2 regions of the Arthrobacter sp. LjRoot78 genome follow, and region 1 is predicted to be linked to the other one. Evidence: predicted binding sites of a transcription regulator. Region 1 holds the regulator's gene; the other holds the start of a gene.
The links. Region 1 encodes HrcA, which represses chaperone genes, less so after heat shock. Its sites were predicted from a motif close to TTNGCACTCGNNNNNNNCGAGTGCNAA; they were not measured.
Positions count from the first base shown of each region.

Region 2: groES (co-chaperone GroES) is a predicted target of HrcA. The motif match lies at 4,509-4,535, and genes of this name have one in related genera.

Region 1 covers NZ_CAXUTG020000001.1:2,433,343-2,439,774, reverse strand. Annotated here, with positions in the region: gene hemW (radical SAM family heme chaperone HemW) at 19-1,248, shown strand; gene ACSQ1X_RS11300 (DUF4870 domain-containing protein) at 1,292-1,711, opposite strand; gene ACSQ1X_RS11295 (DUF3097 domain-containing protein) at 1,857-2,708, opposite strand; gene hrcA (heat-inducible transcriptional repressor HrcA) at 2,969-3,982, shown strand; gene dnaJ (molecular chaperone DnaJ) at 4,077-5,204, shown strand; gene ACSQ1X_RS11280 (16S rRNA (uracil(1498)-N(3))-methyltransferase) at 5,207-5,983, shown strand; gene ACSQ1X_RS11275 (GerMN domain-containing protein) at 5,989-6,432, opposite strand, start outside.
Region 2 covers NZ_CAXUTG020000001.1:3,165,451-3,171,882, forward strand. Annotated here, with positions in the region: gene ACSQ1X_RS14650 (flavin-containing monooxygenase) at 1-49, opposite strand, end outside; gene ACSQ1X_RS14655 (hypothetical protein) at 46-393, opposite strand; gene ACSQ1X_RS14660 (LuxR C-terminal-related transcriptional regulator) at 486-2,126, opposite strand; gene groL (chaperonin GroEL) at 2,359-3,969, opposite strand; gene groES (co-chaperone GroES) at 4,054-4,350, opposite strand; gene ACSQ1X_RS14675 (hypothetical protein) at 4,557-4,955, opposite strand; gene ACSQ1X_RS14680 (THUMP-like domain-containing protein) at 5,023-6,252, shown strand; gene ACSQ1X_RS14685 (shikimate 5-dehydrogenase) at 6,292-6,432, opposite strand, start outside.

The DNA.
Region 1 (6,432 bases):
CCCTGCGGAGCCGCCGCAATGCCTAGCGTTCTTCCCCTGGGTGACCCGGCGCCGTCGGACGGTCTGCTGCCTCCCCAAGCAGCAGACGGTGCGGCGGACCGGGCCTTCGGGCTCTACGTGCACATCCCGTTCTGCGCCGTCCGCTGCGGTTATTGCGACTTCAACACCTACACCGCAACTGAACTTGGCGGCGGTGCGTCCCAGGATGCGTATGCCTCCACCGCCATATCCGAGGTGAGGCTGGCCGCGGAGGTGCTCAAAACCTCCGGGCTACCGGACCGTCGCATGAGCACTGTCTTCTTCGGCGGCGGCACGCCCACGTTGCTCCCCGCAGAAGACCTCGCCCGGATCCTGGGCGCCGCCATCGAGGTATGGGGGCTGGAGCCCGGGGCTGAAGTCACCACCGAAGCCAATCCGGATTCCGTCACCCCTGAATCGCTCCAGCTGCTGGCTGATGCCGGCTTCACCCGCGTGTCCTTCGGGATGCAATCAGCAGTTCCGCACGTGCTCAAAGTCCTGGACCGCACGCACACGCCCAGCCGCGTGCCGCAGGTGGTGCGGTGGGCGCGGGAGGCGGGACTGGCCGTGAGCCTGGACCTGATCTACGGAACACCGGGGGAGTCCCTGGCCGACTGGCGGTACTCGCTGGAGACCGCGCTGTCCTATGAGCCGGACCATATCAGCGCCTATGCGCTCATCGTGGAGGACGGCACCAAACTGGCAGCCCAGATCCGCCGCGGTGAAGTCCCTGGAATCGACGACGACGACCACGCCGACAAATACGAACTCGGCGATCAGCTGATCGGCGAGGCAGGGCTGAGCTGGTACGAGGTCAGCAACTGGGCGCGCACACCGGAGCAGGCCTGCCGGCACAACCTGGCGTACTGGCGTGGTGACGACTGGTGGGGGATCGGCCCCGGTGCGCATTCACATGTCGGCGGAGTCCGCTGGTGGAACGTGAAGCACCCTACGGCGTACGCGGGGAGGCTTTCCGGCGGCGTGTCGCCGGCGGCGGGCCGGGAAACGCTCGACGCCGAAACCCGGAACGTCGAGCGGGTCATGCTCGAAGCCAGGCTCAGCAGCGGACTCGATGTGTCCGGGCTGGGAACGTCCGGCCAGCACGCCGTCGCCGGGCTGATCGCGGATGGCCTGGTGGATCCCGTGTCGGCCTTCCGCGGACGGCTGGTGCTCACCTTGAAGGGCCGGCTGCTTGCCGACGCCGTGGTGCGAAGGATCCTGCCCGACTGAGCGCACCCGGCCGGTGCTCGAAGCCGGTGTTCGATTGTGCCGGTTACTTGATCCAGCGCAGGTTGAAGTCGTAGCGGTGCGGCTGGCCGCGGTTCACATGGATCCCGGCTGCCACGGAGAAGCACGTCACGGCGATCCAAATCAGTGTGGCCAGCACCGCGAAGATGTTCCCCACCACCGGCAGCAGCACCAGGATGTTGCAGATGACTGCAGCGATCGTGGGAGGCAGGGTGAAGTTCAGCGCTTCCTTGGATTCCTGCGCCGTGAACGGTCCGCGGTCCTTGAAAATCAGGTAGATCAACAGCGACGGGACGCACCCAAGGATGCCGCCGAAGTGCGCGAGGGTTGCCCACTGCCGGTCTTCGTTGGCCGTCAGCGGCAGGGCGTTGGCGGGGACACCATGATACTGGGGCTGGCCATGGCCGGCCTGGTTGTCCCGTTGTTCACGTGCGTCTTCTGCCAAGGTGTCGTCCTTCGGATTGCAGTGGTGCGGTGGTTCCCGGATAAGCGGACGCTGCCACAGGAGCAACAACCGCCTTATCAAGAATACTGGGTCGGGGGTGCATTCGGAGAGTTCGACTTCCGCCTAACGCACTGGTAACTTCCGCCTAGGGCACCGTGAGGAAGTCGATGACCTCTTCCACGCGGCCCAGCAGGGACGGTTCCAGGTCGGCGTAACTACGCACCGCCCCCAGCAGCTTCTGCCAGCCGAGGCCAATGTCTTCCTTAGTCTCGTGCGGCCAGCCGAAGGCTGTCAGGATCCCGGTCTTCCAGTCCACGCCCCGCGGAATAACCGGCCACGCGTCGATGCCGAGCACTGCCGGCCGAATGGCCTGCCACACATCCACATAGGGATGGCCCACGATGAGGACGTTGCCCGCAGCGCCCGGGGACGCCATCACGGCATCGGCGATCCGTGATTCCTTGGAATTGGCAACCAAGTGGTCCACCAGCACTCCCAGCCGCCGGCCCGGACCCGGCCGGAATGCGGCTACCGCAGCCGTAAGATCGTCAATTCCGTGCAAGGGCTCGACGACGATGCCCTCCACCCTGAGGTCGTCACCCCAGACCTTTTCCACAAGTTCGGCGTCGTGTTTGCCTTCCACCCAGATGCGGCTGGCCTTGGCCACCTGGGCGCGCTGGCCTGCCACCCGCACGGATCCGGAGGCCGTCCTGCCGGATGTGCCGGAGGCTGCCTGGGCGCGCGGTGCCGGGGGCATCAGCCGGATCGGCAGGCCCTCCAGGAGGAACCCGTAGCCAAGTTGGAACGTGCGGGACTTCCCGCGCCGGTCCTCCAGGGCAACAACATGCATCCCGCCGGACTTCTCCACCCTGGTGACGGCGCCCACCCAGCCGGACTGCACGTCTTCCAGCACCATGCCGCGTTCAACCGGCACTTCGGGAAGCTCGGTTTTCCGGGGAGCCGTGATGTCCTGCGGGCCCCAGTTCTGGTACGACATCGGATAGACACAACCTTGCGCTAGAAAAAGTGAACACAGAAAGTGAAACAGGAGAAGGGGAACAGCGGCGCCCGTGGCGTCACGGAGGTGCATGTCCTGTCCTGCTCCGGAGTTTCGCCCGGAGCGGTACCAATGCTAACAACGCGGCGACTCATATTAGACTGGTTAGCACTTAGACATGACGAGTGCTAACGGTAGACGGGATCTGGCAGGCGACAGAGCCGGTCCGCGGCCCGGGTGAAGCCGATCGGAGGTGGAGAATGAGCGAACCACGCAAGCTTGAAGTACTGCGCGCCATCGTGGAGGACTACGTCCATTCCCGCGAACCTGTGGGCTCCAAGGCCCTGGTGGAGAGGCACCATCTGGGGGTCTCCAGCGCCACGATCCGCAATGACATGGCGGCCCTGGAAGATGAGGGCCTAATCACGGCGCCGCACACCAGCGCCGGGCGCATCCCCACGGATAAGGGCTACCGGCTCTTCGTCGACCAGATTTCCGCCGTCAAGCCGCTGTCGCAGGCGGAACGCCGGGCCATCCAGACGCTGCTCGAAGGATCGGAAGACCTGGACGACGTCCTGGAACGCACGGTGCGGCTGCTGTCGCAGCTGACCAACCAGGTGGCCGTGGTGCAGTATCCGCACCTCAGTCGTGCCATGGTGCGGCACATCGAGTTCGTGCTGCTGGCGCCGCGCCAGGTCCTCACCGTCCTGATTGCGGACACCGGAAAGGTCGAGCAGCGGGTCATCGACGTCGGCCAGGAACTCAGCGACGAGGCCCTTGCCGGCCTTCGCTCACGGTTCCTGAAAAGCCTGTCGGGGACGCCGCTGAGCCTGCTCCCGCAGGCGCTGCCCGCCGTCGTCGCAAGCTGCGAACCGGCACGCCGGCACGCCGCCCAGGCGCTGGCCCGCGGCCTGGATGCCCTGGCCAGCAGCACCCGCGAAGAGCGGATGGTCATGGCCGGCACCGCCAACCTCGCGCGGTCCAACGTTGACTTCCCGCTGAGCATCGGCCCGGTCCTCGAGGCGCTTGAGGAACAGGTGGTCATGCTCCGCCTGCTCAGCGAAATGGCGCAGGACCCCCGCGGCGTGACCGTCAGCATCGGCCGGGAGAATCCCTACGACGGCCTCGCGGAAGCCTCGGTGGTGGCCACAGGCTACGGGCCCGGTTCCAGTGCCAAGGTTGGCGTCCTTGGCCCCACCCGGATGGACTATCCCACCACCATGGCCGCGGTCCGTGCCGTGGCACGCTACCTTTCCAGGATCCTCGGGCCGTGACCGGCCCTTCATCAGCCAACCCGGCCTCCGTGTCCCGGCTTCCGGGGTGCGGCAGCAGCATCACAGGCAGTACAACCAGGAAGAGATACGAACTTTGAGCAGCCACTACGACGTTCTTGGAGTCTCACCCGAAGCGACGGGCGAAGAGATCAAGAAGGCCTACCGAAAGCTTGCGCGCACTTTGCACCCGGACGTGAACCCCGGTGAGGATGCCTCGGACCGCTTCAAGGCTGTCACGCACGCCTATGAAGTGCTGTCCGATCCGCAGAAGCGCCGCGTCTACGACACCACCGGCAACGAGAACGGCACCGATAACGGTTTTGGCGGCGCCGGCTACTCGGGACAGGGCTTCGCCTTCCAGGACATCTTCGACACCTTCTTCGGTGCGGGCGGCTCATCCGGACCTGCCTCGCGTGTCCGCCGGGGGCAGGATGCCCTCATCAGCGTCCGCATCGACCTCCGCGACGCCGTCTTCGGCGTCAACAAGAAGCTCGAAGTGGACACTGCCGTAACGTGCCCCACCTGCGAGGGTTCCTGCTGCCAGCCCGGGACCCACCCCGTGCGCTGTGACATCTGCGGGGGCAGCGGCCAGGTCCAGCGGGCCGTCCGTTCCATCCTGGGCCAGGTCATGACGGCGGCGCCCTGCGGCTCCTGCGAAGGCTTCGGAACCGTCATCAAGGATCCCTGCAATGAATGCAACGGGCAGGGCCGCATCCGCAGCCGGCGTTCGCTGACGGTCAAGGTCCCTGCCGGCGTTGCCACCGGAACCCGGATCCAGCTTGGCGGCCAGGGCGAAGCCGGCCCTGCCGGCGGACCCTCCGGCGACCTGTATGTGGAGATCCGGGTCAACAATGACGCGACGTACGTACGCGACGGCGATGACCTTCACGCGACCCTGCACATCCCGATGACTGCCGCAGCCCTTGGCACCGAACTCAGCCTCGACACCTTCGACGGCCAGCAGGAAATCGACGTCAAGGCGGGCACCCAGTCCGGTGAGGTCATCACCCTTCGCGGGCTCGGCGTCACCCACCTCCGGGGCTACGGCCGCGGCGATCTGAAAGTGCACCTGCAGGTCGAGACCCCGGCCAAGCTTGATGCCGCGCAGGAAGACCTGCTGCGGCAGCTCGCGAAACTCCGTGGCGAGCAGTACACCGAAGGGAAACTCTCCGCCAGCGGCGGTGTCTTCGCCAAGCTGCGGGACCGGCTCGGTAACCTGTAGCGGTGAGCAACCCTGTCTTTTTCGCAACCCCGGGAGCCCTGGACCACCAGGTTCCCGGTTCGCACTTTGTCCTCGAGGGCGCAGAGGCGAGGCACGCGGTCACCGTCAAGCGGATTGCCGTGGGGGAATCCGTTGACATCGCCGACGGCGCCGGCAAAAGGCTCACCGGCACGGTCGCCGCCGTTGGCCAAGGTGAACTGACGGTGGAGTGTTCAGTCCTCGACACGGAGGAGCGCCCGGACCTCCGCCTGGTCCTGGTCCAGGCACTGGCCAAAGGGGACCGGGACGAACTCGCCGCAGAAACCGCCACCGAACTGGGGATCGACGCGATCATCCCGTGGCAGTCCGAACGCTCCATCGTCCGGTGGAAAGGCGAACGGGCCGCGAAGGCCCACGCCAAATGGCAGTCCGTGGTGACCGCAGCCGCCAAACAGGCGCGGCGGGCTTGGATTCCTGAAGTCCGTGCCGCCGTCGACGGTGCCGGACTTCAGGCCGCAGTCTCCGCCGCGGACCTGGCCATCATCCTCCATGAGGATGCCGTGCGTCCGCTGCGGAGCGTGCTCGAGGCGTGGTGCGAGAACAACGCCGGGGCACCGGAGCCGGGGCCGCGCGAAATCCTGCTGATTGTGGGGCCCGAAGGGGGCATCAGTCCGCGGGAGGTTACCAGGCTGTGCGGGGCCGGTGCCGTGACGGCGCTCCTTGGCCACCATGTACTGAGGTCATCCACGGCAGGACCGGCCGCCACGGTGCTCGCCAGCGACATCCTGGGTCGCTGGTAGCCCCGCTAGGAAACCTTGAAACCGCGGGAGTCCACGTTCAGTTCCCGGTCGGGGTTCCCCGGGTCGACCTGGAATACCCGGATCTCATAATTTCCCGGCGCCAGGTTGACATTCATCGAGAAAAGTCCGGACTGTGCCTGGTCTGCCGAGGCAGTGACTTCGCCGCCCAAATAGGCGGTCTTGTCGCTGCTGCCGTCGACTTTCAGGATTTTCCACCGAAGTTTGCCCCCGGGCAGCGTGCTCCGTCCGCTGATCTTGACGCTGCCGTCGGGGACGCCCACACCTTCCTGGGGATCGATGATCCAGACCGGGGCCACCATGCCTGCCCCGCGCGGAGTGGGACTGCCCAGCCGAACGTGGTTGAAGGCGAGGTAATCGGTGTGCCCGTCAACCAGGATGACCACCTGGATTTGCTGGCCCGAGTCCACCAGCCCTGAGCTCGCTCCCGC
Region 2 (6,432 bases), 730 kb from region 1:
GGGTGTCGAGCACTTCGACTGCAGACCCGTCGTCGTTATTGTTGCTCATTGCAGTGCCTCCTGTTCAACCGCTATGGGTTTATTCAATGAACCGTCCCGGTCACTTCGCGGACGCCGTGGCTCCGGACCGCACCGTTCAGCCTGGTAGCGCAGCCACCACACCAGCATCAGCGCGGAGGCCAGCACGTAGAGCGCGTGAAGCAGCCAGATCGGGCCGGCCGGGAGGTGGAAGACGTACACGGAATGGACAGCGTTGGCCACATTGCTCAGGACCAGGCTGCTGAGGCTATAGGACGCCAAATCACGGGTCCGCACTGCCTTGAGAAGCATCGGCAGCAGGCCAAGGGCGAACAGCACGGTCGAGAGTGTGCCGGCCAGGACGGGAAGGTTCATAGTTCGACACTAGGTCCGCGACCTTGCGCTCCGCGTCGGCAGAAATATGTAAGTTTCAGCGAGCAGGCTGGGCAGTTATATGCAGCTCCGGCTTACGCTGTGAGCCCGTGGTCGTAGGCGTACTTTGTGGCGGCCACCCTGGACTGCAGCCCAAGTTTGAGCAATATGTTGCTGACATGCCGGGCCACGGTCTTTTCACTCAGGTAGAGCTCCCCGGCGATCGCCCGGTTGGCCATCCCGGAGGCCACGAGCCGGAGCACTTCGAGTTCACGCGGCGTGAGGGGTCCGGGCTGCGCGTCATGCGCCGGAGTGTCCTGGAGCGACGCTGCCCAGGCAGCGGCGGGGGCGGCGCCGAGGGCAAGGAATTCCGCGTGTGCGGCTTCGAAGTCCATCACCGCCGAATCGTCGTCGCCGGATGCGCGGCAGGCCTGGCCCACAAGGGTGCGGCAGCGCGCAGCTTCGAACGGAACGCCCAGTTCCCGCCAGAGCGTCCACCCCCGTCGCAGGACCGGCTGCGCCAGGGCGGGTTCTCCTTCGGCGAGCAGGACGGCCCCGCCGGCCTGGCAGGAGGCAGCCTGCAGCATCGGCATCCCGCAGTCCTGCGCCACGGAGGCCAGTTCGTCGGCGGCCCGACTCGCAGCGGCTGTGTCCCCCGCGGCCAGTTCTATTTCCACGAGCGCCGGCAGCAAGTGGCGGCGCGTGGCCAGGTCGGCAGCGTCTGCTGCCCTGCGGATGAGGGTCTGCGCGGCGGGGACCTCTCCACGGGCCAGCTTGAGCAGCGCGAGTCCCGGCTGGGGCTCATAGCCGCTGCGCGCCGCCTGCCGGTAGCATTCCTCTGCCGCCGCGAACTCACCCCTCAGCCGTTCCACTTCGCCCTGCTGGTAGTAGCCGCCGTAGAGGGCCTGGTAATCCCCCGCCGCAGACAGCCGCTGCGCGTCCTTGGCGGCGCTGACGGCGTCATCCCAGTCCCCGTGTAGCCGGTACAGGTCGGCGCGGTGGCTCTGGCACTGGCCGCTGAACAGGACCATGTCCGGCCGTCCGCCGCACCACCGGTCCAGTGCGGCCGTCCACTCCAGGGCGCGGCGCAGATCGAAGGCCAGGTGGCAGGTGCCGATGACGGCGCAGTAGATGATCCCGGAGGGGACTGGCGAGAGCTCCCCGGCGGTTACCGCGACCATCACCTCATCAAGGAGCCCGACGCCGGTGCTGATGTCACCGAGCGCCACGCAGGCCTGGCCCGTTCCCAGCAACGAAAGCGAGATGAGGTCCCGGTCCTGGAACTTCTCCCCGATGGCCAGGGCGTCCGTGAACACCCGGCGGGCACCTTCGGGGTTGCTTCCGAACAGCATGCCCAGTGCCGTGGGCATCAGCAGCAGCCCCTCCACTGCGCAGGGTTCGTTCAGCTCAGCCACCAGCCGTCCGGCGCGGGCGAACCATCCCGTACTGCGGGCCGGCTGGCCCGCGTTCATCAGGTGTATGCCGATCCACCCGGCGCAACGGGCCGCGCCCGCCACGTCGCCGACGACGAGGTACTCCTCGTGCGCGCGGGTGAGGGTGTCGATTCCGGCGTCGGTTTTGCCGGTCAGGATTTCCACGGTGGCCAGGCGCTCGAGGTCCGGCGCGGGGAGCCCCCCGCTCTGGTCGGCATCGAGGAAGTGCTCGACGGCGTCGGTCCAGCGATGTTCCTCGAAGGCGGCTCGGCCCCTGTCCAGGCCGGCTTCGGACGTTGCCATGATGCCTCCCCGCACCCTTCCGAGCTCCATCTAAGCGCCACGGTACGCCGGGGGTGCCGGGTGCACAAGCTCCGGCAGCAAGCCCCGGACCGGGGTGAAAAGAGGTGTAAGACAGAATGCAAAGGGGTTCAAACGGGCGCGAAAAAGCCGGCCCGGCGTGAGCGGTTCCTGGGAACCGCCCGGCCGGACCGGCCTTTTTGCTGCGCTAGTAAAGCACAGCACTGCCTGCAAGCTAGTGCTTGTGGCCTGCGTGCTCGTCCTCGTCGGCCGGCTTTTCGACAACGAGGGTCTCGGTGGTGAGAACCAGCGCTGCGATGGAAGCCGCGTTGCGGAGGGCTGCGCGCGTCACCTTGACGGGGTCGATGACGCCGGCAGCGATGAGGTCTTCGTACTCGCCGGTCTTGGCGTTGAAGCCGTGGTGGATGGCGGATTCCGCGACCTTGGCAGCGACGACATAGCCGTCGAAGCCGGCGTTCTGGGCGATCCAGCGCACAGGCTGGACCAGGGCGCGGCGCACGATGCCCACAGCGGCTGCTGCGTCACCTTCGAGCGCGGTGACCGACGGATCCTCGTCCAGTGCCTTCAGGGCGTGGATGAGGGCGGAACCGCCACCGGCTACGATGCCTTCTTCGAGGGCAGCGCGGGTGGAGGACACGGCGTCCTCGATGCGGTGCTTCTTTTCCTTCAGCTCAACCTCGGTGGCTGCGCCAACCTTGATCACGCCGATGCCGCCGGCCAGCTTGGCCAGGCGCTCCTGGAGCTTTTCCTTGTCCCAGTCCGAGTCGGTGCGGGTCAGCTCGGCCCGCAGCTGGGCAACGCGTGCCGCAACGTCCTCGGCCGATCCGGCGCCGTCAACGATGGTGGTGTTGTCCTTGGTGACCGTGATGCGGCGGGCAGTGCCGAGCACCTCGAGGCCAACGGAGTCCAGGCTCAGGCCGAGTTCCGGGGAAACAACCTGTGCGCCGGTGAGCGTCGCGATGTCCTGCAGCATGGCCTTGCGGCGGTCGCCGAAGCCGGGAGCCTTGACGGCAACAACGTTCAGGGTGCCGCGGATGCGGTTGACGATCAGGGTGGAGAGGGCTTCGCCTTCAACGTCCTCGGCAATGATGAACAGCGGCTTGGAGCTCTGCAGCGCCTTTTCCAGCAGCGGCAGGAAGTCCTGCACCGAGGAGATCTTGCCCTGGTTGATCAGGATGAGGGCGTCTTCGAGTACTGCTTCCTGGCGTTCCGCGTCGGTGACGAAGTACGGGGACAGGTAGCCCTTGTCGAACTGCATGCCCTCGGTGAGGACCAGTTCGGTCTGCGTGGTGGAGGACTCCTCGATGGTGATCACACCATCCTTGCCGACCTTGCCGAAAGCCTCGGCCAGGAGCTCGCCGATCTCATCGCTCTGGGCGGAGATGGCTGCGACGTTCGCAACCTGGGTGCCTTCAACGGGACGGGCGTTCTCGAGCAGGCGTGCTGCGACGGCCTCAACCGAGACCTCGATGCCGCGCTTGATCTGGCCCGGAGCGGCGCCGGCTGCAACGTTGCGCAGGCCTTCCTTGACCAGTGCCTGCGCCAGGACGGTGGCGGTGGTGGTGCCGTCGCCGGCGACGTCGTTGGTCTTGGTGGCGACTTCCTTGGCCAGCTGAGCGCCAAGGTTTTCGAACGGGTCATCCAGTTCGACTTCGCGGGCGATGGTCACACCGTCGTTCGTAATGGTGGGAGCGCCCCACTTCTTGTCCAGCACGACGTTGCGGCCGCGCGGGCCAAGCGTCACCTTGACAGTGTTGGCGAGCTTATCGATGCCGGCTTCAAGCGACCGGCGGGCAGCGTCGTTAAACGCAAGCTGCTTTGCCATGGTTGTGTCCTTTCGAGACAGAAACCCCGCGCCGCTGACCAGTCAGAAATGAATCAGACGGATCGGCGGCGCGGGGTCAAAGAGTTACTTTACGACGATCGCCAGAACGTCGCGGGCGGACAGCACGAGGTACTCGGTGCCGCCGGTCTTGACTTCGGTTCCGCCGTACTTGGAGTAAATAACAACATCGCCGACGGCGACGTCGACCGGAACGCGGTTGCCGTTGTCGTCGAAGCGGCCGGGGCCTACTGCAACAACTTCGCCTTCCTGCGGCTTCTCCTGTGCGGAGTCCGGGATAACCAGGCCGGAAGCCGTGGTCTGCTCGGCTTCGAGCGGGCGGACAACAATACGATCCTCAAGAGGCTTAATAGAGACCGACACTCGGACCTCTCCTTTTCGTCAGCAAATTCATGGACTGGAAAACTGTTGCGCCTATGCATGCAAACCGTCGTCGCGGTGCCGGCAGCAGCGTGGCTGGCAGTTCTTCATGTATTAGCACCCTCCTAGGGAGAGTGCTAATGACGACTCTATGTAAGTCGTTAGCACTCGGTCAAGGCGAGTGCCAGAATTTCGTCCGCGGTGAACGCCTAGCGACCCGCCAGGTCCTCAAAGTCGACGTCGTCGCCGTCGTCCGTGTCGTCGTCGTTCGTAACGTTGCGGTTCCGGTACAGCACGACGGCGGCGGCGAGCGCCGTGGCGACCGAGGCGACCAGGAACACGAGGCCTCCTGCGCGGACAGCGGCGTACGACTCGCGGATTTGCCGCGCCTCGTCGGTGTCGTCCTGGATGTTCTTGCCGCCCACGGAGTACACGGTTGCGTTGAAGGAGTCCAGGAAGAAGATGATCACCAGGAGCGCCAGGCAGACGACGGCGATGGCGGCACCGGCGATCAGCGCGGGGCGGGCGTACCTGGCAAGGCCCGTGTGCTGGTGGTGGTCATTGCGTTGATCTTCTACGGGTGGCTGCGGCCCTGCGCTGTCTTCCATGCCTCCAACCCTAGCCGTACAGGGGTGCCGGGCTGCCCGATGAGTCTTCTCGATTAGGCTTGATGACATGGCTGACGCACCGCAGGACCTGATCGCCCCGCTCCTGACCAGCGAAGGCTGGGAGCTGCTGGCGTCGCTGGGGCCGTACCGGGAGGACGATGCGTTCCGGCTCAATGAGTCGCTCCGGAAAGCCGGCCACTCCCCCGCGCTCGTCTCGGCAGTCCTCACCCAGTCCAGGCTGCGGACCAAGGCTGAGGCCAAATTCGGCGAATTCGCCCGGCAGATGATCTTCACCCAGGCGGGCCTTGAACAGGCCACGCGCCTCAATGTCGCCGCCCGGCATGCTGAACGGTTCGCCTCCGCGGGAATCGAGCACGTGGCGGATCTCGGCTGCGGGCTGGGTGCCGATGCCATGGCGCTGGCCTCCATGGACATCCGGGTCACGGCAGTGGAAATGGACGAAACCACTGCCGCCTGCGCCACCATGAACCTGATTCCCTTCCCCCACGCCAGTGTGGTTCACTCCGATGCCACCTCCGTCCCGCTCGACGGCGTGGGCGGCGTCTGGCTGGACCCGGCCCGCCGCACCACCTCCACCTCGGGCACGCGCCGGATCTGGGATCCGGAGGAATTCTCGCCGCCGCTGTCCTTCGTGGAATCCCTCGCCGAATCCGGGCACGCGGTAGGCGTGAAGATGGGGCCCGGCATGCCGCACGAATCCGTCCCTGCCGGTTGCGAGGCACAGTGGGTCTCGGTAGGCGGCGACGTCACCGAAGTGACACTGTGGTTCAATGCGGTCAGCCGCCCCGGCATCCGGCGGGCCGCCCTGCTTCTGGGCCCGCAGGGCGCTGCCGAAATCACCAGCGCGGAAGGGTTCGACGGCGGGCCGGTGGCCCCCGTGGGTCCGGTGGAGGGGTACCTGTACGAGCCCGACGGGGCCGTCATCCGGGCCGGGCTCGTGGCGGATGTCGCGGCGCGGCTGAACGGCCACCTCGTGGACGAACACATTGCCTACATCTGCGCACCGGAGCTCGTGGACACCCCGTTTGCCAGGGCCTACAAGGTCCTGGAGGTGATGCCGTTCAACGTCAAGGCCCTCAAGGCGTGGGTGAAGCAGCACAACATCGGCGTGCTGGACATCAAGAAACGGGGCACGTCGGTCACGCCGGAGGAACTCCGCAAGCAGCTCCTCGCCGGAGGCAAGGGGTCAAAGGGCAAAAAGACAGCCACCCTGGTCCTCACCAGGATCGGCGAGGACCGGGTGGCCATTTCGGTGGAGCCGGTGCAGCCCAGGTAGCCTGCTGCCCGGTTACCGGGCATGCCTGGGCATGGCCTGCTACTGGGCGCGCATGAAGTCTTCGGCCGCGCGGACCTGCTCGTCCGTGGGCCGGACGCCGGTGTACAGCACAAACTGCTCCAGGGCCTGGATGGTGGCCACTTCGGCGCCGGTGATGACCGTCTTCCCGGCAGCCCGGGC